Regions from separate parts of the Streptomyces sp. ALB3 genome, predicted to be linked through region 1. Evidence: riboswitches for the same ligand, from Rfam matches in the RefSeq annotation. Region 1 holds a riboswitch; each other region holds the start of a gene.
The links. Region 1 has a riboswitch for cyclic di-AMP ahead of ACHFIV_RS07825 (transglycosylase SLT domain-containing protein). Riboswitches for the same ligand answer to the same signal wherever they lie in the genome.
Positions count from the first base shown of each region.

Region 1 (5,214 bases):
CGTCCTGTAGACGAGGCCGGCGTCCGCCTCACCCAGCTCGACCTTGCTGAGGACGGCGCGGACGCTGGGCTCCTGGGAGACCGGCTTCACGTCGATCCCCTGGGAGTCGAGTATCTGTTCGCCGTAGCGCCCGACCGGCACCTCGGGCGCGGCCAGAACCACCTTGAGCGCGGGATCGGCAAGATCCGTGAGGCCGCCGATCTTCTCGGGGTTTCCTTCTCCTGTGGCGATGACCAGGCGGTTCTTCGCGATGACCGCCGGCTTCCCGGTGTCCGCGGCCAGCCCGTCCATGGTCCTGGTGTCGGCGGTGACCAGTGCGTCCGCGGGCGCGCCCTGTCCGACCTGGGCGGCCAGCTCCTGCGACCCGGCGAAGGAGAACGTCACCTTCGTCCCGGGGTGCTCCTTCTCGTAGGCGGCGCCGGCGGTCGCGAAGACGTCGGTCAGTGAGGACGCGGCCAGCACGGTGAGCTCGGTCCCCGCCGCCGCGGACCCCTCGTCCTCGCCGTCGCTGCCGCACGCGGCCAGAGTGGCGAGCGCGAGCCCCGACAGGACCGCGGCGCCCGCCCGGCGGCCGGTGAGTGTGAGAAACATCTGGACAACTCCTCGGTGTGAGCCGCCGCTCGCGGGCGGCGTGCCCCTCAGGTGCGGTCGATGTGGACGCTGGTCGACTTCACGCGGGCCGTGGCCCGCATGCCGACCTCCAGTCCGAGCTCCTCCACGGCTTCCCTGGTCAGCAGCGAGACGAGACGGTGCGGGCCGGCCTGGATCTCGACCTGGGCCGCGACGTCGCCGAGTTTCACCGCGGTGACGATGCCCGGGAAGGCGTTGCGCGCCGAGGTGTACGGGACCTCGTCCTCGCCGGGACCGGCCTGGGCGACCTCGACCGAGAAGGCGGCCAGATCGCCGCCGTCGATGAGGCGCCGCCCGCTCTCGTCGCGATGGGTCGCGACCCGGCCGGCATCCGCCCAGCGGCGGGCGGTGTCGGGGCTCACGCCGAGCAGACGCGCCGCCTGCCCGATGGTGTAGGACTGCATGTGCGACACCGTATGCGTCTGCCATTGGCATTTACAAGGCTTTAATGTCCTTGACCTGGCAGATGCGGTGTTGTGGTGGGGTGGCTCACCCGTGAGGGCGGCGAGGTCGGCTCCTCGGCGGCGGTGTCGTGAGTGGTGTGCGTGCCGGGACGTCGCGGTCGGCGACATCCCGGCCGGGGGCGTGTCGACCGCGACGCCCCGGCGCGCACGGACTCGCGGTCCGCGACGGAGGCCGCACGGCGCGGGCCGGCGACACCGGAGGCGGCTGGACGAGCGAGCCGCACGCGTGGACCGGCTGGGTCCCTCACCCGGAGCGCCGCTCGGGACCGCTCGGCCACCGCAGTCCCCCGGTCGCCGCCGCGGCCGTCATCAGTGCGGCATCCAGCTGAGCTTGCCTCCGCCCACCCATCGGACGACAGCCGGGTCGTCGAGGTCGTGGACCGGGATGCCGGCCGCGGCGGCCGCGATCAGGACGTCCGTCATGGCGGTCGCGCTTCCGATCACCTCACCGTCGATCTCCACGATGCGGAAGGGCGGATCGCCGGGCTGCACGGGCAGGACGGTGATCCGCGGGGCCGATGCGTAAGGGCTGTCAGTCATACGCGGATCGGTTCCACGGGAAGACTCCCGGTATGCCCCTGCGTGATAGTTGTGAGTCGTATGCCCGATTTGCAGTACTTCTTGGAATTGATCCCGTAATCCATAAAAAGCCATTTCGTGCGACCTGGGGTCCTTCGCGTGGGAGCAAAACGCCCGAATCGGACTCCGTGACCAGCGTCACTTCCCGGGGGCCGACGTGGCGGTGTGCCGACCGGTTCCCTTCTGCGCCAAGAGGAATGGGGAACGCCGTGTGCGGTGGATTACATGAATTCCCGTAAATCGATCTTGTCAATGAATTGTGATCACTCCGGCGAGCTTGTTCCTTTCCCTATTTCTCGCTTACGGTCACCATCACTCCGGGCGGAACGCCGAATCCTGCCGCCGTCCGGTTACCCGACCACTTCTCGTACGGCAGGAGCGGGGGACCCAAGTAAGCGCCGATCCGGTTTCCGGAGCGGCTCGGGGTGAAGTCGCAGCAGCTTGCGGCCGGGCATCTCCAGCCCGAACCCGACAGCTCACTTCGCAGGCGACGGAGAGGAATCCAGCATGCCCGAAAACGGTAAGCACCGTCGTTCCAGGACCAGTTCGCTGACCCGCGGCATCATCGCCGTGAGCACGGGCGGAGCCGCCCTGGCCCTCCCCGTGCTCGGTGCGACCAGCGCCTTCGCGGCCCCGGCCCAGCCGGCCGCCGTCGAAAAGGCCGCGACGTCGACTGCCGCGTCCGGCAAGGGAATTGCCGCACAGAAGGCCGAGTCCGCCACCTATTCCGTGATCTTGGGTGACACGCTCGCCAAGATCGCCCGCGAGCATTCCGTGAGCGGTGGCTGGAAGGCCCTGTACGAGGACAACGAGAAGGTGGTCGGAGGAAACCCCGACCTGATTCACCCCGGCCTGAAGCTGGTTATCGGCGGTAAGGCCGATGACACGTCGGCGGACAAGGCCGAAAAGGCCGAATCGAAGGCTTCCGCCTCCTCCGACCGTGCCGAGGAGAGCGCTGACCGCGCCGACCGCTCGGAGCGCGCGAGCACCACCGTCGCCGCCGAGGGCGCCCCCGCCGCCGAAGCGGCTCCTGCCGCCGAGCCGGTCGCGTACACCGACGACCTCGACGGCTGGATCAAGGAGTCGCTGGCCGTCATGGCCGAGCACGGCATCCCCGGCAGCTACGAGGGCATCCACCGCAACATCATCCGCGAGTCCGGTGGCAACCCGCAGGCCATCAACAACTGGGACTCGAACGCCGCTGCCGGCATCCCGTCGAAGGGCCTGCTGCAGGTCATCGACCCGACCTTCGAGGCCTACCACGTGCCCGGCACGTCGACCGACAGCTACGACCCGGTCGCCAACATCACGGCCGCGTGCAACTACGCCGCGGACCGGTACGGGTCGATCGACAACGTCTTCGGTGCCTACTGAGTCCTCGCGGGCGCGGGACCGCCGACGCGCGGACGTGTGACGGAGGGACAGAGCTGACGGGTGGTACGGGTTCGGCGGAACCCGTACCACCCGTCGGCCGTTTCCGGCCCGGTTCGTGTCCGAGGACCGCCGAATGGCCGTGTCACGGCGGTCGGCGCCCCGGGCGACGGGCCGGGTGACTGGTCTCGTACAGGTTCGTCGTCCATACTGCCCGCCGTGGAGCAGCGCATAGATTCGAACACCCAGCCCGAGTTCGCCGCGGGGACAGACCCGGCGTACATCCCCGGCCTGACGGCCCCTGCCCCCGCGCGGACGGAGGCGGGAGCGGAGACGGAGGAGCCCGGTGCGACCCCGGAGACCGAGGCAGCGGAGGTGCTCGCCGAGGGGGCGGCCGAGGAGGCCGGGGACGGGGCCCCGGACGGCGGGACGGCCCCTGACGCCGGGTCCGTCCAGGACGCCGGGGCGGTGCGCGAGGAGACGGAGGGCGAAGGCCCTGTCTTCGAGGTCAGCGACCGCCGCGGATCCATCAGGGTGGACGCCGCAGGTGTCCGCTTCCGGCTCGACGACCAGGAGGCGGAGTTCGACTGGACCGAGATCGGCGCGGTCGAGGTCAGGACCGCCCGCTTCGGGCGCCGGTTCACCGTGACCGTCCATCTGTCGAGCCGCCGGTGGTTCAACGCCGAGGTCGAGGCGGGTTCGCGGAGCGACCTCAAGAAGTGGACGGTGGAACTGGACGAGGCACTGGACGCCCACTTCGAAGAGGCCTGACCTCCTCGGCGGCCGCAGTCGCGCACCGGGCCGCCCGCCGGCCCGGTGCGCGACATGCCTGACGCCTGCCTGACGCCTGCCTGACGGCGCCCGTGACGGGGCCTCAGGGCGCGGCGGTCGTGCCGAGCACCACCGACCGCGTCAGGTGGCGCGGCCGGTCGGGATCGAGGCCGCGGGCAGCCGCGCGGGCGACCGCGAGCCGCTGGACCCGGACCAGCTCGGCCAGCGGGTCGAGGCCGCTCTCCACCCACCGTGCCCCGGTCGCCAGCACCTCGTCCCGCAGGCCCTGCGGAGCCGATCCGAACATCCAGGTGGCGGTTCCCGCCGTGGCGATGCTGATGGGGCCGTGGCGGTACTCCATCGCCGGGTAGGACTCCGTCCAGGACAGTGACGCCTCCTTCATCTTCAGCGCCGCCTCGTTGGCGAGGCCCACCGTCCAGCCGCTGCCCAGGAAGCTGAACTGGGAGCACTCCACGAGCCCTTCGGGCAGGGGCTCCGCCAGGGCGGTCTCCGCGTCCCGGACGACGTCGTCCGTGTGCAGCCCGAGGTGGGCGCGGAACAGGGTCAGGGCCGTGGTCGCGAACCGCGTCTGGACCACGGACCGTTCGTCGGCGAAGTCGAGGACGACCAGCTCGTCGGCGGCGGTCATCACCGGAGTCCGTGGATCGGCGGTCACGGCGACGGTCCGGGTGGTGCCCCGCAGCCGTGACAGCAGACCGAGCACCTCGGTCGTCGTCCCCGAACGCGTCAGCGTGACGACCCGGTCGTACGCGCGTCCGAAGGGGAACTCCGAGGCGGCGTAGGCGTCCGACTCGCCCTGCCCGGATGCCTCGCGCAGTGAGGCGTAGGCCTGGGCCATGTAGAACGACGTCCCGCAGCCGACGACGGCGATGCGCTCACCGGTGGCGGGAAGGGACGCCTTCCGGTCGGCGGCGACCTCCGCGGCGCGGCGCCAGCACTCCGGCTGGCCGGCTGTCTCGGTCTCGACATGCGACATGTCCGCACTCCGCTTCCGCTGCTGCTCGCACCTGGTGGGGTGGGTGAAATCGAGGTTCGTTTGTTCAATTCTGCATGTTACATGGGTCGATCGAGCAGAAACAAGCAAACTGCTTTCGCTGTCGTGATCGGTATGGAGGCTGTTTTCGGCCATGCTCGGTGGGTAGTCGGCGCAATCCGGTTCTGTCGCACCCGCGTGGGTAACCAGAGCGTGGCGTGGATCCGGTGGCCGACATCTCGCGCATCGGGCGGAAAATGCCCTGGAGGGATGAGTCGGGGCAACCCCGGACGGTCACCGCCGCCCGGAAGACGGGGCGGCGTAGGGGCAGTTTCCGGCCACAGGGTCGGCGCATTGGCCGAGTTCGAACACGCGGCCGCACGGAGGTCGGCATAATCACCCCAT
Region 1 covers NZ_JBISCE010000008.1:208,657-213,870, forward strand. Annotated here, with positions in the region: gene modA (molybdate ABC transporter substrate-binding protein) at 1-591, opposite strand, end outside; gene ACHFIV_RS07815 (molybdopterin-binding protein) at 639-1,034, opposite strand; gene ACHFIV_RS07820 (hypothetical protein) at 1,404-1,634, opposite strand; cyclic di-AMP (ydaO/yuaA leader) riboswitch at 2,019-2,178, shown strand; gene ACHFIV_RS07825 (transglycosylase SLT domain-containing protein) at 2,181-3,047, shown strand; gene ACHFIV_RS07830 (hypothetical protein) at 3,264-3,815, shown strand; gene ACHFIV_RS07835 (SIS domain-containing protein) at 3,919-4,812, opposite strand; gene ACHFIV_RS07840 (MBL fold metallo-hydrolase) at 5,213-5,214, shown strand, end outside.

Region 2 (5,214 bases), on a different contig from region 1:
AACCCGTCCCAGCGCGAGCGTCTGGAACGCTCGCTGGCCGCCGGTGAGACGGAGCTGCTCGCCACGGGCGTCGAGGAGCTGCTGCGCTACGACGGACCGGTGGAGCTCGCGACCTGGCGCTACGCCACCGAGCCCGTGACCCTGGGCGGTCAGGACATCGCGGCGGGGGACCCCGTGCTCGTGGTGCTGGCCGCCGCCGACCGGGACCCGGAGAGATTCCAGGATGCGGACACCCTGGATCTCGCGCGGAGTGACAATCAGCACCTCGGCTACGGGCACGGCATCCACTACTGCCTGGGGGCGCCGCTGGCCCGGCTGGAGGGCAGGGTGGCCCTGGCCACCCTGCTGCGACGCCTCCCCGACCTGCGGCTCGCCGCGGAACCTGCCGATTTGCGATGGCGCGGGGGGTTGATCATGCGTGGACTGCGCACGCTTCCTGTGGAGTTCGATCCCGGCCATCCGGTGGCAGAAGGTGACAGACTGTCAACTCCGTGACTTTCACGTGATCTCCGCTGCATCGACTTGTGACACACGTTCGAGTAGGGCTAGGTTCACCGTTCGACTCACCCGTCACATGTCAGTCACACGGAAGGCAATCCCATGGGCTCCGCGACCGGCAGACACCGTCGCCCTCGCCAGGCACCCGCCATCGTCGTCGCCGCAGGCGTCACGGGATCGGCCATCGCCATCCCGCTGCTCGGTGCGGGCGGCGCGCAAGCCGCCGACGCGTCGACCTGGGACCGGGTCGCCGAATGCGAGAGCGGCGGCATGTGGAGTGCCGACCTCGGCAACGGCTACTACGGCGGACTGCAGTTCTCGCAGGAGACGTGGTCGGCGTACGGCGGCACGGCCTACGCGCCGCGGGCGGACCTCGCGAGCCGCTCGCAGCAGATCGCGGTGGCGGAGAAGCTGCTGGACGCCAAGGGCCCCCAGGCGTGGGTCAGCTGCTCCGTGATCTCCGGGCTCGCCCTGGACGAGGGGCTGCCCGGCGTCGACCCGGGCGGCGAGCCGTCCGCCGAGCCCTCGGACACCGCGACCCCGTCCGAAACCCCCTCCTCCGAAGCGACGGACGCCGCCGGCGCGCCGGACGGGGCGGACGACTCCGCCGCGAAGGACGAGGCGGACGGGAAGGCGCCCGCCGGCGCGGCGGACCGGGAGGACGAGGCGAGCGGGAGCGGCGCGTCGCCGTCCGCCACCCCGTCCCCCGAAGCCTCCGGGACGCCCGGTGCGTCGAAGGACGACGGCGCGAAGGGCGGGAAGCACCGCGGTACACCGGCCCCCGAGGCGAGCGCGGAGGCGGAGCCGGGTGACGGGCGCGAGTCCGGCCGCCACGCCTCGCGCGGCGACTCCGGGGGGCGCCAGGGCGCGGACGGGACGTACACCGTCCGCGAGGGCGACAACCTCTGGGCGATCGCCGACGCGCAGGAACTCCCCGGTGGCTGGACCACGCTCTACGAGGCCAACAAGGACGAGCTGGGCTCCGACCCCGACCTGATCCTTCCCGGCCAGAACCTGGACCTCGGCCTCGCGGCCGACACGTCGAAGGCGCAGTCCGAGGAGCAGTCGCAGGCGCAGCCCGAGGGGCAGCCGGAGACCGCCGGCGCCAACTGACCCGAAGCGGGAAAACACCCCGAAACGGGGGGCAGTTCAGAGGCCTATGTCCACTTATGCGTAAGTGAGACATGGGTCTCTTTGCTTCAACTGGGGCGCTCTGCCCGTCCGGTCCGTCCGCATTGGCTCCGACCTGCGAAAACCACGCTCCGTGCTGGGTCATTAGGGACTGATCAACCGTTATGTCCATCTTTGAATGTGGGGGTTGGGTGTGATTACGGTCGGAGCCGCTCGCACCGCGGGCACCTTCGACCGTCACGCCGAATCCTGCCGTCGGCCGAAGGGGACCGACGCGTAAAGCGCCGTAGGCAGGAGCGGGGGACCCAGGTAAGTGCCGGACCCGGCCGTCGGACGACGGACCGGGAGCGGCTAGGGGTGAAGGCGTCCGTGATCGCGGACGGCCGGGCGACTCACAGCCCGAACCCGACAGCTCACCTCGTAGGCGTCGGTGAGGAGAACCATGCTGCTTTCCAGCAAGGGCAAGCACCGTCGCCCGTCCAAGGCCGTTCGTATCGCGACCCTGGCCGGTGTCACCGGTGCCGCCGTCGCCGTGCCGCTCATGGGTGCGACGGGCGCTTCCGCCGCCTCCGTCGAGACCTGGGACGCCGTCGCCCAGTGCGAGTCCGGTGGCAACTGGTCCATCAACACCGGCAACGGGTACTACGGCGGCCTGCAGTTCTCGCAGTCCAGCTGGGCGGCGGCCGGTGGCACGCAGTACGCCTCCCGTGCCGACCTGGCCACCAAGGGCCAGCAGATAGCCGCGGCCGAGAAGCTCCTCGACCTCCAGGGTCCCGGTGCCTGGGCCTGCGCGGGTGCCGGCGGCCTGACGGACGACGGTGTGGACCCGGGTGTCGACACCGGCTCCGGGAAGAACGGCGACACCGCGCCGGAGGCCGCGCCGGAGCGCAAGGCCGAGCAGCCCACCACGCGCAGCGAGAAGCGGACCGCCCCCGAGAAGACCGTCACCACCCCGACCGGGGAGAAGGTCGAGAAGGGTGACGGCGAGTACAAGGTGAAGGCCGGCGACACGCTCAGCAAGATCGCCGACGCGGAGAAGGTCAAGGGCGGCTGGGAGAAGCTGTTCGACCTGAACGACGACATCGTCGACAAGGCCGACCTGATCTTCCCGGGCCAGCAGCTCCACCTGAAGTAGCCGGAAGCGGCCCGGGGTCCTCCTCCGCCCCGTGGCACCGCTCCGGAGTTCCGGCCCGGCGCGCCGACCCCCCGCGCGCCGGGCCGGAGCCGTGTCCGGCACCCGCCGGGCGGCGCGCCTCGGTGGGCCCACCGAGGCGCGAGCGTTCAATTGTTGTGGTTACTTGCCAGTAGAATTCTGGAGCTTTGCCCGGAATGTGGGTCCTTGAGTCCTTTTTCGTCCCACGGGACGGGCGGACGGCCGACGGAGCGGGCCGGGCCGGTTAGGCTCGTGGCGCAAGGCCACAGTGACCCTGCACAACCAGTGTCAGATCCCAGAAGGAGATGCCTCGTGCCGTCCATCGACGTCGTCGTAGCCAGGGAAATCCTCGACTCCCGGGGCAACCCCACGGTCGAGGTCGAGGTTGGCCTCGACGACGGCAGCACGGGACGTGCTGCTGTTCCGTCCGGCGCCTCCACCGGTGCGTTCGAGGCCATCGAGCTTCGCGACGGTGACCCCAACCGCTACCAGGGCAAGGGCGTCGAGAAGGCCGTCCTCGCCGTGATCGAGCAGATCGGCCCGGAGCTCGTCGGTTACGACGCCACCGAGCAGCGCCTCATCGACCAGGCGATGTTCGACCTGGACGCGACCGAGAACAAGGGCTCCCTCGGTGCGAACGCCATCCTCGGTGTCTCGCTCGCCGTGGCGCACGCCGCGTCGGAGGCCTCCGACCTCCCGCTCTTCCGCTACCTCGGCGGCCCGAACGCGCACCTGCTGCCCGTTCCGATGATGAACATCCTGAACGGCGGCTCGCACGCCGACTCCAACGTGGACATCCAGGAGTTCATGATCGCGCCGATCGGCGCCGAGTCCTTCTCCGAGGCCCTTCGCTGGGGCGCGGAGATCTACCACACGCTGAAGAAGGTCCTCAAGACCAAGGGCCTGTCCACCGGTCTCGGCGACGAGGGCGGCTTCGCCCCCAACCTCGAGTCCAACCGCGCCGCCCTCGACCTCATCATCGAGGCCGTCAAGGAGGCCGGCTACGTCCCGGGCCGCGACATCGCGCTCGCGCTCGACGTCGCCGCGTCCGAGTTCTACAAGGACGGCGTCTACGAGTTCGAGGGCAAGTCCCGCTCGGCCGCCGAGATGACCGAGTACTACGAGGAGCTCGTCTCCGCGTACCCGCTGGTCTCCATCGAGGACCCGCTGTACGAGGACGACTGGGCCGGCTGGAAGGTCATCACCGACAAGCTCGGCTCCAAGGTGCAGATCGTCGGTGACGACCTGTTCGTCACCAACCCCGAGCGCCTCGCCCGCGGCATCGAGGAGGGCTCGGCCAACGCCCTGCTCGTCAAGGTCAACCAGATCGGTTCGCTGACCGAGACCCTGGACGCCGTCGAGCTGGCCCAGCGCAACGGCTTCAAGTGCATGATGTCCCACCGCTCCGGTGAGACCGAGGACGTCACCATCGCCGACCTCGCCGTCGCCGTGAACTGCGGCCAGATCAAGACCGGCGCCCCGGCCCGCTCGGACCGCGTCGCCAAGTACAACCAGCTGCTGCGCATCGAGGAGATCCTCGACGACGCCGCGGTCTACGCCGGGCGTTCGGCGTTCCCGCGGTTCCGCTTCGAGGGCTGACAGCCCCGCTCCGGAGCACAGCCTCCGTCCGTCCCCGCATCCGGTCCCGTACCGTGTGCGGGGACGGACGTGCGTAAGGGGAGGCGTGAGACATGGCCGGGAAGGACCGCGACCGGTTCTCCACCGCGACCAGGCTGCGACTGCTCGGCGAGCAGACGGCGGCCCGCGTCTACCGGTCGCAGAGCCGCCGCCAGGCCCGCCGCTCCCGGCTCACCGGCCGGGCCGCGTTCCTCGCGCTGATCGTCTGCTCCCTGGTGGTCGCCCTCGCGTATCCCATGCGGCAGTACATCTCCCAGCGCGACCAGATCGCGGAGCAGGAGAGGCTGTCGCAGGAGGCCCGGCAGCGTACGGAGGAGCTGCGCGACGAGAAGGCGCGGCTCAAGGACGACGCGTACATCCGTCGTCTCGCGCGTCAGCACCTCCACTACGTGCTGCCCGGCGAGACCGCTTTCACGGTGGTCGACCCGGACGCGGCCGAGGTGCGCCGGGGTGAGCCGGGGGCGACGGGACGCCCCTGGCACTCGAACCTCTGGGACGGCGTCGACAGCGCGGACCGCGAGTGACCGCGGCCTCGCGCCGGGCCCCGTGACCGCGCCGTCCGCTCCGCACCGGATCCTCTTCCCGTACCGCTTCCCACAGTCCGACCGATGACATCCAAGGCAGGCATGGACACGCCCCCTCCGCAGACCGAATCCACCACGCCCACCGATGCGGACATCGCCGCGTTCGAGCTCCAGCTCGGCCGGCCGCCGCGCGGTCTGCGCGCCATCGCGCACCGCTGCCCGTGCGGCAACCCCGACGTGGTCGAGACACAGCCCCGTCTGGAGGACGGC
Region 2 covers NZ_JBISCE010000044.1:35,790-41,003, reverse strand. Annotated here, with positions in the region: gene ACHFIV_RS28760 (cytochrome P450) at 1-495, shown strand, start outside; gene ACHFIV_RS28755 (transglycosylase family protein) at 601-1,611, shown strand; cyclic di-AMP (ydaO/yuaA leader) riboswitch at 1,902-2,071, shown strand; gene ACHFIV_RS28750 (transglycosylase family protein) at 2,072-2,764, shown strand; gene eno (phosphopyruvate hydratase) at 3,095-4,381, shown strand; gene ACHFIV_RS28740 (septum formation initiator family protein) at 4,474-4,944, shown strand; gene ACHFIV_RS28735 (DUF501 domain-containing protein) at 5,047-5,214, shown strand, end outside.
Region 2: it holds a riboswitch for cyclic di-AMP, as region 1 does, so the genes downstream of both, ACHFIV_RS28750 (transglycosylase family protein) here and ACHFIV_RS07825 (transglycosylase SLT domain-containing protein) in region 1, are expected to answer to the same signal.

Region 3 (5,214 bases), on a different contig from region 1:
GCCAAGGCACTCTCCGGCGGATACGTGCCGGTCGGTGCGACACTCGGCAGGGACTGGATCTTCAAGCGCGTCTACTCGTCCATGGACCGGGTCCTCGTCCACTCCGCGAGCTTCGGATCCAACGCCCAGGCCATGGCGGCCGGACTGGCCGTCCTCTCGGTGATGGAGCGGGAGGAGACCGTCGCGAACGCCCGCCGCACCGGTGATCTGCTCCGTGAACGGCTGGCCTCGCTCGTCGGCCGCTACGAACTGCTGCACGAGGTGCGCGGCCGTGGACTGATGATCGGGATCGAGTTCGGCCGGCCGTCCTCCCTCAAGCTCCGCAGCCGTTGGACGATGCTGCAGGCGGCGCGCAAGGGGCTCTTCGCGCAGATGGTGGTGGTGCCGCTGCTGCAGAAGCACCGGATCCTCACCCAGGTGTCAGGTGACCACCTGGAGGTGATCAAGCTGATTCCGCCGCTCGTGATCGGGGAACCGGAAGTCGAACGCTTCGTGTCCGCCTTCACCGCCGTCATGGACGACGCGCACAGCGGAGGCGGACTGATGTGGGACTTCGGCAGGACTCTCGTGAAGCAGGCCGTCGCCAACCGCTGAGGTGTGTTTGCCTCCGAGGCAAAAGATTTGCCTCAGAGGAAAGATCCTGGCCCAATGGAGGAATGAATCCTCCCGAAGCGGTGGCGGACGAGCTCCCGGGGATCGCGCCGCGCCTGCGCGACCTGCGCCGCAGCCGTGGCCTCACCCTGGAGACGGCGGCGGGACGCGCGGGGCTGTCCCCGGCCCACCTCTCCCGGCTCGAGACGGGCCGGAGGCAGCCATCGCTGCCGATGCTCCTCGGACTGGCCCGTGTCTACGGTACGACCGTCTCCGAGCTCCTGGGCGAGATGCCTACCGATCGTGACGCGATCGTCCGCGGCGGTCCGCCCGAAGGGGCGCCGCGCGGTACGGAAGCGGGCGGCTGGCTCTACCGGCAGGCCGGTGGGCCGGGCCGCGCCATGCAGGCCCTGCGGGTCCGTGTCCCGTACGGCGCTGAGGACGATCTCGTACGCGTGCATCCCGGCGAGGAATGGCTGTACGTCCTCGACGGCCGGCTGCGGGTGGTGCTCGGGGAGACCGTGCACGACCTCGAGCCGGGGGACAGCGCGCACTTCGACTCGCTCACCCCGCACCGCATCGCCGCGCTCGACGCCGACGGGGCGCGCCTGCTCTTCGTCCACACGCTGCTGCAGAGCCCGGCAGCCGAGCTGTGCCTGGGTGGCGGAACGCACCGGCTCTGATCCCGCACGCTCACCGCGCGCATTCCTCGCCACCCGCGCACCCTCGTCACCGCGCTCCCTTCGTCACCCCGGCCCGAGAGGCCGGAAGAGAGGAAAGCCATGTCGGATCCGGAGTACTACGACCCCGAGTACTATGACCCGCTCACGCCGCGCAGGCCGAAGACCGGGGACACGCAGGAACGCCGGATGCCCCGGGGGCTCGTGATCCGGCTCATCGCCTACCTGGTCGCCGGGCACGTCGTCGCGGCCTTCCTCTTCCTGCTCTTCACCGTTGCCGGCAAGGGATGATCCCCGGCGTCACGCGCCGTCGACGAGGCGCTCGCGCAGCTTCGCACGGGTCTCGTCGCTGATCTTCAGACCGTCGCGGAGGTAGCGGTCCGTGCTGCCCCAGATCTCCGCGATGGTGGCGAACGCCGCGTCCAGGTACTCGGCGCGGGCGCCGAAGAGCGGGTTGAGCAGTTCCATCACCTCGTCGGACATTCCTGCCGACGACATGTCGCTGCGACGGACCTTGTAGCGGCGGTGCGCGTCGTTCGACTTGAGGTAGTCGGCCTCGATGGCCTCCTTCTCGACCCCGACCGCGAGCAGCGAGACGGCGACGGACAGGCCCGCCCGGTCCTTGCCGGCCGCGCAGTGCATAAGCGCCGGGACGCTGTCCTCGGCAAGTGCGTGCAGCACGCGGCTGTGTTCGGCGGTGCGGTCCCTGATGATCGAACGGTACGAGGCGATCATGCGCTCCGACCCCTTGCCGTCGGCGAGGATCGAGCGCAGCTGCTGGATGTTCCCGTCGCGCACCAGCCGCCAGAACTCCGCGCCGTCGGCCGGGTCGGACAGAGGGATGCTGACATTCCGGACACCGGGGAGTTCCACGTCGAGTCCGTCGAGTTTGTGGTCCGCCGCGTTGCGGAAATCGAAGATCGTGTGCAGGCCGAGCCCGGCGAGGAACGCGGCGTCGGCCTCGGTGGCGTGGGCGAGGTGGCCGCTGCGGTAGAGGCGTCCGTAGCGCACGGTGCGGCCGTCCACCGTCGGAAGCCCCCCGACGTCACGGAAGTTGCGGACACCGGTCAGGCTGACCTCTGTCGGCTCGGGGCCGACCGGCGGGACCTCTGGCAGCTGCGTCACAAGGGCTCCTGGGGTGTCGGGCGCCGGCGCCGCTCGCCGACGGGGGCACGCCCGCGACGATACGACACGGCTGCAGTGGGCATGTGTCTCGGTCGCCCTTCGAGGCGTCAGGGGTGGCAGCCATGACATGTCCGTATTGGTGTATTTAGGCGAACATGCCCTGCTTGTGCGGCAGATGGTGTGAGGTGGGTGAGCGGGATCATATCCGTGACGGTGCGTGGTGAAGGCGCCGACGGGTATTCCTGATGCCGTGCGGAAATCCAAGATCCCTTATCCACGGAGTGTGACGGGAATTCCGTACCGGAAATGAAGCATGGATTCCGGTACGCATTCCGCGGCTTGTTCGTGGGGACCCGGCTCGCTTACGGTCACGGTCAATCCGGACGGAACGCCTAATCCTGCCGCCGCCCGGAATCCGCACCGACTCACGTGTGGCAGGAGCGGGGGAACCAGGTAGGCCGCCGGCCGGAGGGATCCGGACGGCTCGGGGTCAAGTCGCGCACCGCGCGGCCGGGCAGCTCCAGTCCGAACCCGACAGCTCACCTCGCAGGCGCCGGAGAGGAATGCCCCATGCCCGCAAAAGGCAAGCACCGTCGTACGAAGACCGGCCCGATCTCCCGTGGCGTTCTTGCCGCAGGGACCGGCGGCGCCGTTCTCGCCCTTCCGCTGATCGGCGCCACCGGCGCCCACGCGGCGGAGCAGGCGGCACCGGCCGCCACGTCCGTCGCCGCGCACAGCGCCCCCGCGTCGGCGGCGAAGGCCACCCCGAAGACCTATTCCGTGGTCTCCGGCGACTACCTGGCCAAGATCGCGGCCGACCAGAAGGTCAAGGGCGGCTGGCAGAAGCTGTACCAGGACAACCGTGACGTCGTCGGCGAGAACCCGAGCCTGATCTTCCCGGGCATGAAGCTGACCCTCGCCGCCAAGGCGTCGGGACCGGCCGAGAAGCCCGCCGAGGCGGCTCCCTCGAAGGCGAAGTCCGCCGCCCCGGCCGAGAAGTCCGCGGCTCCGGCCGAGAAGGCCGCCGCCCCGGCCGAGAAGGCGGAGGAGAAGGCCGCGGCGACCACCGGATCCGGTGCCTCACAGAGCAGCGGCTCCGGCTACGTGAGCCCGGTCGAGAACGGCGGCGTCAGCACTCAGTACCGCGCCTCCGGCGCCAGCTGGTCCAGCGGCTACCACACGGGCTCCGACTTCCAGGCGGCCTCCGGCACCAGCGTCCGCTCCATCGGCCCGGGCACCGTGGTCTCCGCGGGCTGGAGCGGCTCGTACGGCAACGAGGTCGTCATCCAGCACACCGACGGCATGTACTCCCAGTACGCGCACCTGTCCTCCCTCGCGGTCTCGGCCGGACAGACGGTGACCGGCGGCCAGCAGATCGGCCTCTCCGGCTCCACCGGCAACTCCACGGGCCCGCACCTCCACTTCGAGGTCCGGACCGGCCCGAGCTACGGCTCGGACGTCGACCCGATCGCCTACCTGCGTTCGCACGGCGTCTCGATCTGAGGCACAGCACCTGACGGTGCGTGAAAGGGGCGGTGCGCTGCGGCGCACCGCCCCTCTCCTTATTCCGGCTTTACCAAAAACTGACCGGGTGGTCTTTCTCACCACCCGTCAACCCCTTATTACGGTCGCGTAGGTCACATTCGAGGGTGCAGGATAAGCCCTTGTGGCAGACGATTCGAGAAACAGACAACGAGGCACCATCGGGTCGTACGCAGCGATCGGCGACAGCTTCACCGAAGGGGTCGGGGACCCGGGCCCCGGCGGGACGCTCGTCGGCTGGGCGGACCGGCTAGCGGTCCTCCTCGCGGACCAGCTCCCCGTCCCCGGTGCGGTGGTGGGCCCCGCGGACGACACGCACGGAAATTTCCGGTACGCCAATCTCGCCGTACGCGGACGCCTCCTCGACCAGATAGTCGAGGAACAGGTCCCCCGCGCCAAGGAGCTGGCACCTGACCTGGTGAGCTTCTGCGCGGGCGGGAACGACATCCTGCGTCCCGGTTCGGACCCGGACGACGTGGCGGAACGCTTCGAGCGCGCGGTAGCCGAGCTCACGCAGGCGGTCGGCACCGTCATGGTCACCACCGGCTTCGACACCCGTGGGATCCCCGTGCTCAAGCATCTGCGGGGCAAGATCGCCATGTACACCGCACACGTGCGGTCCATCGCGGACCGCTACGACTGCCCGGTGCTGGACCTGTGGTCCCTGCGGTCCGTGCAGGACAGGCGGGCCTGGGACAACGACCGGCTGCACCTCTCCGCGGAGGGGCACACCCGGGTCGCGCTGCGCGCCGCCCAGGTGCTCGGGCTCGACGTACCGGCCGACCCCGATCAGGTGTGGCCTCCGCTGGCGCAGCGTGGAGCACTCGAGGTCCGGCGCGACGACATCCAGTGGGCGCGTGAGTACCTGGTCCCGTGGATCGGCCGCCGACTGCGGGGCGAGTCCTCCGGGGACCACGTCGCGGCCAAACGGCCCGATCTGCTGCCGCTCTGACCTGCCGTCCGCCGAGGCGCGTCAGCGGGTGACGAGGGGGGTGGGGTGCCGGGCGGTCCGCGTCCGCCCGGAGCGGGCTCACGCGCCGGGCGGGCGGACACCCGCTCCAGCACACCGCCCGCGAGCCCCCTGGGGGACGCAAGCCGCGTCCGGCGGCCTCAGGCGGTCAGGACCTCGTGGTCGATGCCGAGTTCGCGGGCGAGGGCCTCTTCCGTCCACTGCAGCATGGTGGCCCGGGAGAGCGGACCGGCGTACGAGGTCATCTGGACGGCCAGCCCGTCCAGGAGGGCTGTCAGCCGCCAGGCCACGGACATCGGATCCTCG
Region 3 covers NZ_JBISCE010000009.1:120,143-125,356, forward strand. Annotated here, with positions in the region: gene ACHFIV_RS11040 (aspartate aminotransferase family protein) at 1-594, shown strand, start outside; gene ACHFIV_RS11045 (helix-turn-helix domain-containing protein) at 657-1,274, shown strand; gene ACHFIV_RS11050 (DUF6126 family protein) at 1,374-1,562, shown strand; gene ACHFIV_RS11055 (tyrosine-protein phosphatase) at 1,572-2,396, opposite strand; cyclic di-AMP (ydaO/yuaA leader) riboswitch at 2,805-2,962, shown strand; gene ACHFIV_RS11060 (M23 family metallopeptidase) at 2,967-3,899, shown strand; gene ACHFIV_RS11065 (SGNH/GDSL hydrolase family protein) at 4,063-4,890, shown strand; gene ACHFIV_RS11070 (TetR/AcrR family transcriptional regulator) at 5,049-5,214, opposite strand, start outside.
Region 3: it holds a riboswitch for cyclic di-AMP, as region 1 does, so the genes downstream of both, ACHFIV_RS11060 (M23 family metallopeptidase) here and ACHFIV_RS07825 (transglycosylase SLT domain-containing protein) in region 1, are expected to answer to the same signal.

Region 4 (5,214 bases), on a different contig from region 1:
CCGTGCCCGGCAACTACGCGGGCACCGCTGTGTGTTGGCGTCTCGGGTGCACGCGGGGTGGTCACCGGGCGGTGAGCGGGGTGGCGAGCGGTGGCCTGACGTGGTCGGAGCACCGTCCGGGATGGCGTAGAGTTGCAATCACAACGGCGCGGGGTGGAGCAGCTCGGTAGCTCGCTGGGCTCATAACCCAGAGGTCGCAGGTTCAAATCCTGTCCCCGCTACTGAAGACGGAGGCCCGGATCCTTTCGAGGATCCGGGCCTCCGTCGTATGCCGGTACCTCTGCCGTCGGTGGCCGGGGAACCCGCGCGTGCGCCTCACGGGCAGGCGCGTGCGCCTCACGGGTACGCACGTCACGGGTCTCCGCTCCGGGAGCAACTACGATCGGTACGGGGACGGACATGCCGTCTCCGCACGGGACGCACTGACGATCCACGCGCAGCACCGGTTCTCCGACTGACCCACGGAGGACGGGGCTCCGGCGCTCTTCTCCTCGGCCGAAGACGGGTCGCCGCGCGGCGTGGCTCCGGTCGGGCCGGACGGGGCGCGGTACCGTCCGCAGCCGTGGGTGGACCAGGTGGGAGTGCACAGGTGGGGAAGCCGGACGGACGGCGAGGGGGCGCTGCGGGGAACGTCCGTTCCCGGCGGTTCGTGCGCGTGCTGCCCGCCCTGATGATCTGCGTCGGCGTGATCGTCGACCTCGCGACGCCGTCCCAGGTCACCGCCGTCCCGCTCTTCGCCGCCGCCCCGTTGATCGCCGCTCCCTTCTTCTCGTTGGCGGGCACCGTCCGGATCGGGGCGGCCGCGATCCTCGTCGTGCTCGCCATCCGTGTCTCGGACGGCGTGCTCACCGAGGTGATGCCGGTCACCGACCTGCTCACCCTGGTCACCGTCGCCGCGCTGTCCCTGGTCATCAACCGTGTGGTGCGCCGCGGGAACGAGCAGCTGGCCTCGGCCCGGGTGATCGCGGAGACGGCGATGCGCGCGGTGCTCCCGACGCCCGAGGACCGGATCGGCGGGCTGCTGGTCGCGGCGCGGTACGAGGCGGCACAGGCGGACGAGTTCGTCGGCGGTGACCTGTTCGCCGTCGCGGACACGCCGTTCGGGGTGCGGCTGGTCGTCGGGGACGTGCGGGGCAAGGGGCTGGACGCGGTGGCGGCCGTGGCCGTCGTGATCGGGGCGTTCAGGGAGGCCGCCGAGCAGGAGCTGTCGCTGGAGGGGGTGGTCCAGCGGCTGGAGCGGGCACTGGCCCGTGAGGGCTCGCGACGGGGCGGGCTCGACTCGATGGAGGGGTTCGTCACCGCCGTCCTGGCGGAGATCCCGGCGGGTTCGGACACACTGCGGGTCGTCAACCGCGGTCACCCCGAGCCGCTCGTGCTGCACGAGGACGGGGCGCTGGACGTGCTGTCGCCCACCGTGCCCGCCCTGCCGCTCGGGATGGGCCTGGACGCGTGGCCGGACCGGTCGGACGAGTGGACGCTGCCGGCCGGGGCGATGTTCCTGGCGTTCACCGACGGTCTCTCCGAGGCGCGGGACGCCAAGGGCGTCTTCTACGACCCGGCGGCCCGGCTGCGCGGCCGCCTCTTCCCGGGACCCGACGAACTCCTGTCCGCGCTCACCGACGACGTACGGCTGCACACCGGTGGCCGGTCCACGGACGACCTGGCACTCCTCGCGGTCGGCCGCCCCGCGCGGGGACAGCAGGAACGCCGGACGACGGTGAAGATCGTGCGGCGGGACAGTGAATGACCGGTCGCGACCGTCGGTAGTCGAAGGACCTCACTGCGCATAACAGTTGACACAACGTCAGAAAGTGATGGCCGAATGAGGTGTACTCAACTCGCCCGTTTGAGCCCCTTTGGTCCCTGAAAGTCCGGGCCAGAGCCATCAACGATCTGTGGGAACAGCTTGGAATCGGACCCGGTCGTCTATTAACGTTCGATAACGCAGCGCGGTTGTAGCCGCCGTCGCAAGAGACGGCACCGTGCGCAGCGCCGAATTCCGCAAGGGAACCGGGGAACCACCTACATGGGGTGAATCGGGCACCTGTGTCTCGTGAGAGGCGAAGGGGCCCGTAGGAGACCTTCCTGCTCCGAACCCGTCAGCTAACCCGGTAGGCGAGAAGGAAGGAAAGGAGCGCGCCCACGTGGCGTCCAACCAGCCTGCCCCCGAGGCACCGTCATCCTTCAGGACCGGCGGCCTCGCCGATGAGGACAGGACGTGGGACGAATGGAATCCCACCGAGGAGTCCGTCCGTCCCGTACGCGGCCGGCACCGTGTAGCCAAGCAGCGCGGTCTCGCCCGTAGCTCCACCGTCCTCGGTGTCGGCGTCATCGCGGCCGTCGGAGCCGGTGGCATGGCCACCGCGCAGAGCAAGCCGCCCGTCTCCATCTCCCTTCCCGATTCCATCGCGGACAATCTCCCCGACGCCAAGTCCCTTCCCGGCGTGGGCGCGTTCATGTCCGGTGACGCCGACCCGGACCACGCGACGGTCGCCGCGTCGTCCCCGCTCACCACCGCGGGCATCACCGCCGCCGAGGCCGAGCAGGGCACCACCGACGCGGGGGAGGCGCTGCGCGCCCGCATCCTCCAGCAGGCCGAGCAGCAGCAGGCCGGAGCCGATGCCGTGGCCAGGGCGGCACAGGAGCAGGCGGCGGTCGAGGCAGCCGCGGTCCAGGCGGCGAAGCAGCAGAGCAAGGCCGAAGCCGAGGCCGCCGCGGAGAAGAAGGCGGCGGAAGAGGCGGCGAAGAAGAAGGCGGAGGCCGAGCGTCTCGCGAAGCTCGCCGCCAGCTACGCCGTCCCGACCTCGTCGTACTACATCAGCTCGACCTACGGTCAGGCCGGTTCGATGTGGTCCTCGGGCCACCACACCGGGCTGGACTTCGCGGCTCCGACGGGCACCCCGGTCAAGGCCGTGCACAGCGGTACGGTGAAGTCCGCCGGCTACTCCGGGTCGTACGGCTACCGCACGGTCCTGGAGCTCGACGACGGCACGGAGGTCTGGTACTGCCACCAGTCCTCGATGGACGTGACCGCCGGTCAGCGGGTCACCACCGGCCAGACGATCGGCCGTGTCGGTGCGACCGGCAACGTGACCGGTGCCCACCTGCACCTGGAGATCCACACCGCGGACGGCACGGGCGTCGACCCGATGAGCTGGCTGCGCGGCAAGGGCCTCACCATCTGAGTCCCCGGGGGTCTTCCGTCCGGCCCGGTACCGAGCAGGCCCGATCGGTACGGAAGACCCCGCGCGTCGGCAGCCGGCGCACCGAACCCCGGCGGCCCTGACGCACGACCCCCCGACGTCAGGGCCGCCGGTCCGTCCGGGGAGGCGGTCTTCCCGGACCGTGTCCAGCCGAACCGGAATAGTCGCCTCAGCCGACTGGTTGTCCCCGGGTATGACTTCTCTGCGCCCGCTCGGTTCCTCGAGCCTCAAGGTCTTCCCTCTCGCTCTCGGCGGCAACGTCTTCGGCTGGACGGCGGACGAGGACCGGACCTTCGCCGTCCTCGACGCCTACGTGGCGGCCGGCGGCAACTTCATCGACACCGCCGACTCGTACTCGGCCTGGGTGCCGGGCAACGAGGGCGGTGAGTCGGAGACCCTCATCGGCAGGTGGCTGGCGGCCCGCTCCCGCCGCGACGATGTCGTCATCGCCACCAAGGTGGGCGCCCACCCCGCGTACAAGGGTCTCTCGCCCACCACGGTCAAGGAGGCGGCCGAGGCGTCGCTGCGCCGGCTCGGCACCGACCACATCGACCTCTACTACACGCACTTCGACGACGAGAGCGTGCCCGTCGAGGAGATCATCACCGCGCTCGACCAGCTGGTGAAGGCCGGCACGGTGCGGGAGATCGCCGCCTCCAACATCAGCCCGGAGCGGCTCCAGGCCTCCCTCGACTTCTCCGAGCGCGAGGGCATGGCCCGCTACGTAGCGCTCCAGCCGCACTACAACCTCGTCTCGCGCGACACCTACGAGGGCGCGCTCCAGGACACGGCCTCCCGCGCCGGTCTCGCCGCCGTCCCCTACTTCGCCCTCGCCTCGGGCTTCCTCACCGGCAAGTACCGGACGGGTGCCCCGGTCGAGAGCGCGAGGGCCGAGGGCGCGGGCAAGCACCTGGAGACCGAGCGCGGACGCAAGGTGCTCGCGGCGCTCGACAGGACCGCCCGGGAGCACGACGCCGAGGTCGCCACGGTCGCACTGGCCTGGCTTGCCTCCCGGCCGACCGTGACCGCGCCCATCGCCTCCGCGCGTACGGTCGAGCAGTTGCCCGCACTGATGGCGGTGGACGGGCTCCGGCTGACCGAGCGGCAGCTGGCGGACCTGACGGAGGCATCAGCCTGACCCAGGTGCGGCCGTGGACGACCGGGCCCGGTACTCCGCAGGAGCGGCCGGGCCCGGTCAGCCGGGCGGTGGGCGGTGTCCGCCGTCCTCCATGTACGGGTTGTATCCGCCGTAGTGCCGGTGCGGTGCCGGAAGCTGCTGCGGCGGCGGGCCGCCGTGCGGGAACTGGCGGGGGAACGGAGGCGGCACCGACGGCCGCCGGGTGCTGAGCCGGCCCGTCGCGTGGGCCGCGTAGGCCAGGGCGGGTCCCGCGATGTCCCGGCGGTGCCAGAGGTGGTGCAGCAACTCCTGCTCACGGAGGGCGAAGTCGGGTCCGGCGCCGTCGTGGCGGGCCCTCCGGCGCAGCATGGCCAGCGAGGTCGCGAACGACTCGTACTCCGCGACGGCGCGGGCCGCTTCCCTGCCGCGCGCCCGATCCGGGAGGCTGTGCCAGTGCCTGGCCATGTCCCGGGCCATGCCGCGTGCCTTCATGGAGGCCAGCGCGAGCGGTTCGGCGGGGGTCAGCCAGCCGGCCGCCGCGTACACCGGCAGCTCGGTGGAGAGCGTGCGCAGCTCCCTCTGGCGCGACCAGACGGCCAGCCAGGTCACGAGACCGAAGGACGGCACCATGAACGCGCCGTACACCAGGTAGAAGCCGTACGGTCCGAAGGCCGACGAGCCGTTCCACAGGGCGTGCATGCCCATCGCGAGGACGAGCCCCAGGAGGGGCAGGAGGACGCGGCGCACCCGGTGGCGCGGCCCGCCGAGTGCCGCGATGCCGAAGCCGATGCCGGAGAGCACCGTGAACAGGGGATGCGCGAACGGTGACATCACCACGCGGACGAAGAACGTCCCCGCCGTCACCGAGGCGAACCCCGTGGTCCCCTGTTGCTG
Region 4 covers NZ_JBISCE010000046.1:663,281-668,494, forward strand. Annotated here, with positions in the region: tRNA gene ACHFIV_RS33055 (tRNA-Met) at 148-221, shown strand; gene ACHFIV_RS33060 (PP2C family protein-serine/threonine phosphatase) at 650-1,747, shown strand; cyclic di-AMP (ydaO/yuaA leader) riboswitch at 1,981-2,133, shown strand; gene ACHFIV_RS33065 (M23 family metallopeptidase) at 2,145-3,185, shown strand; gene ACHFIV_RS33070 (aldo/keto reductase) at 3,397-4,341, shown strand; gene ACHFIV_RS33075 (PrsW family intramembrane metalloprotease) at 4,399-5,214, opposite strand, start outside.
Region 4: it holds a riboswitch for cyclic di-AMP, as region 1 does, so the genes downstream of both, ACHFIV_RS33065 (M23 family metallopeptidase) here and ACHFIV_RS07825 (transglycosylase SLT domain-containing protein) in region 1, are expected to answer to the same signal.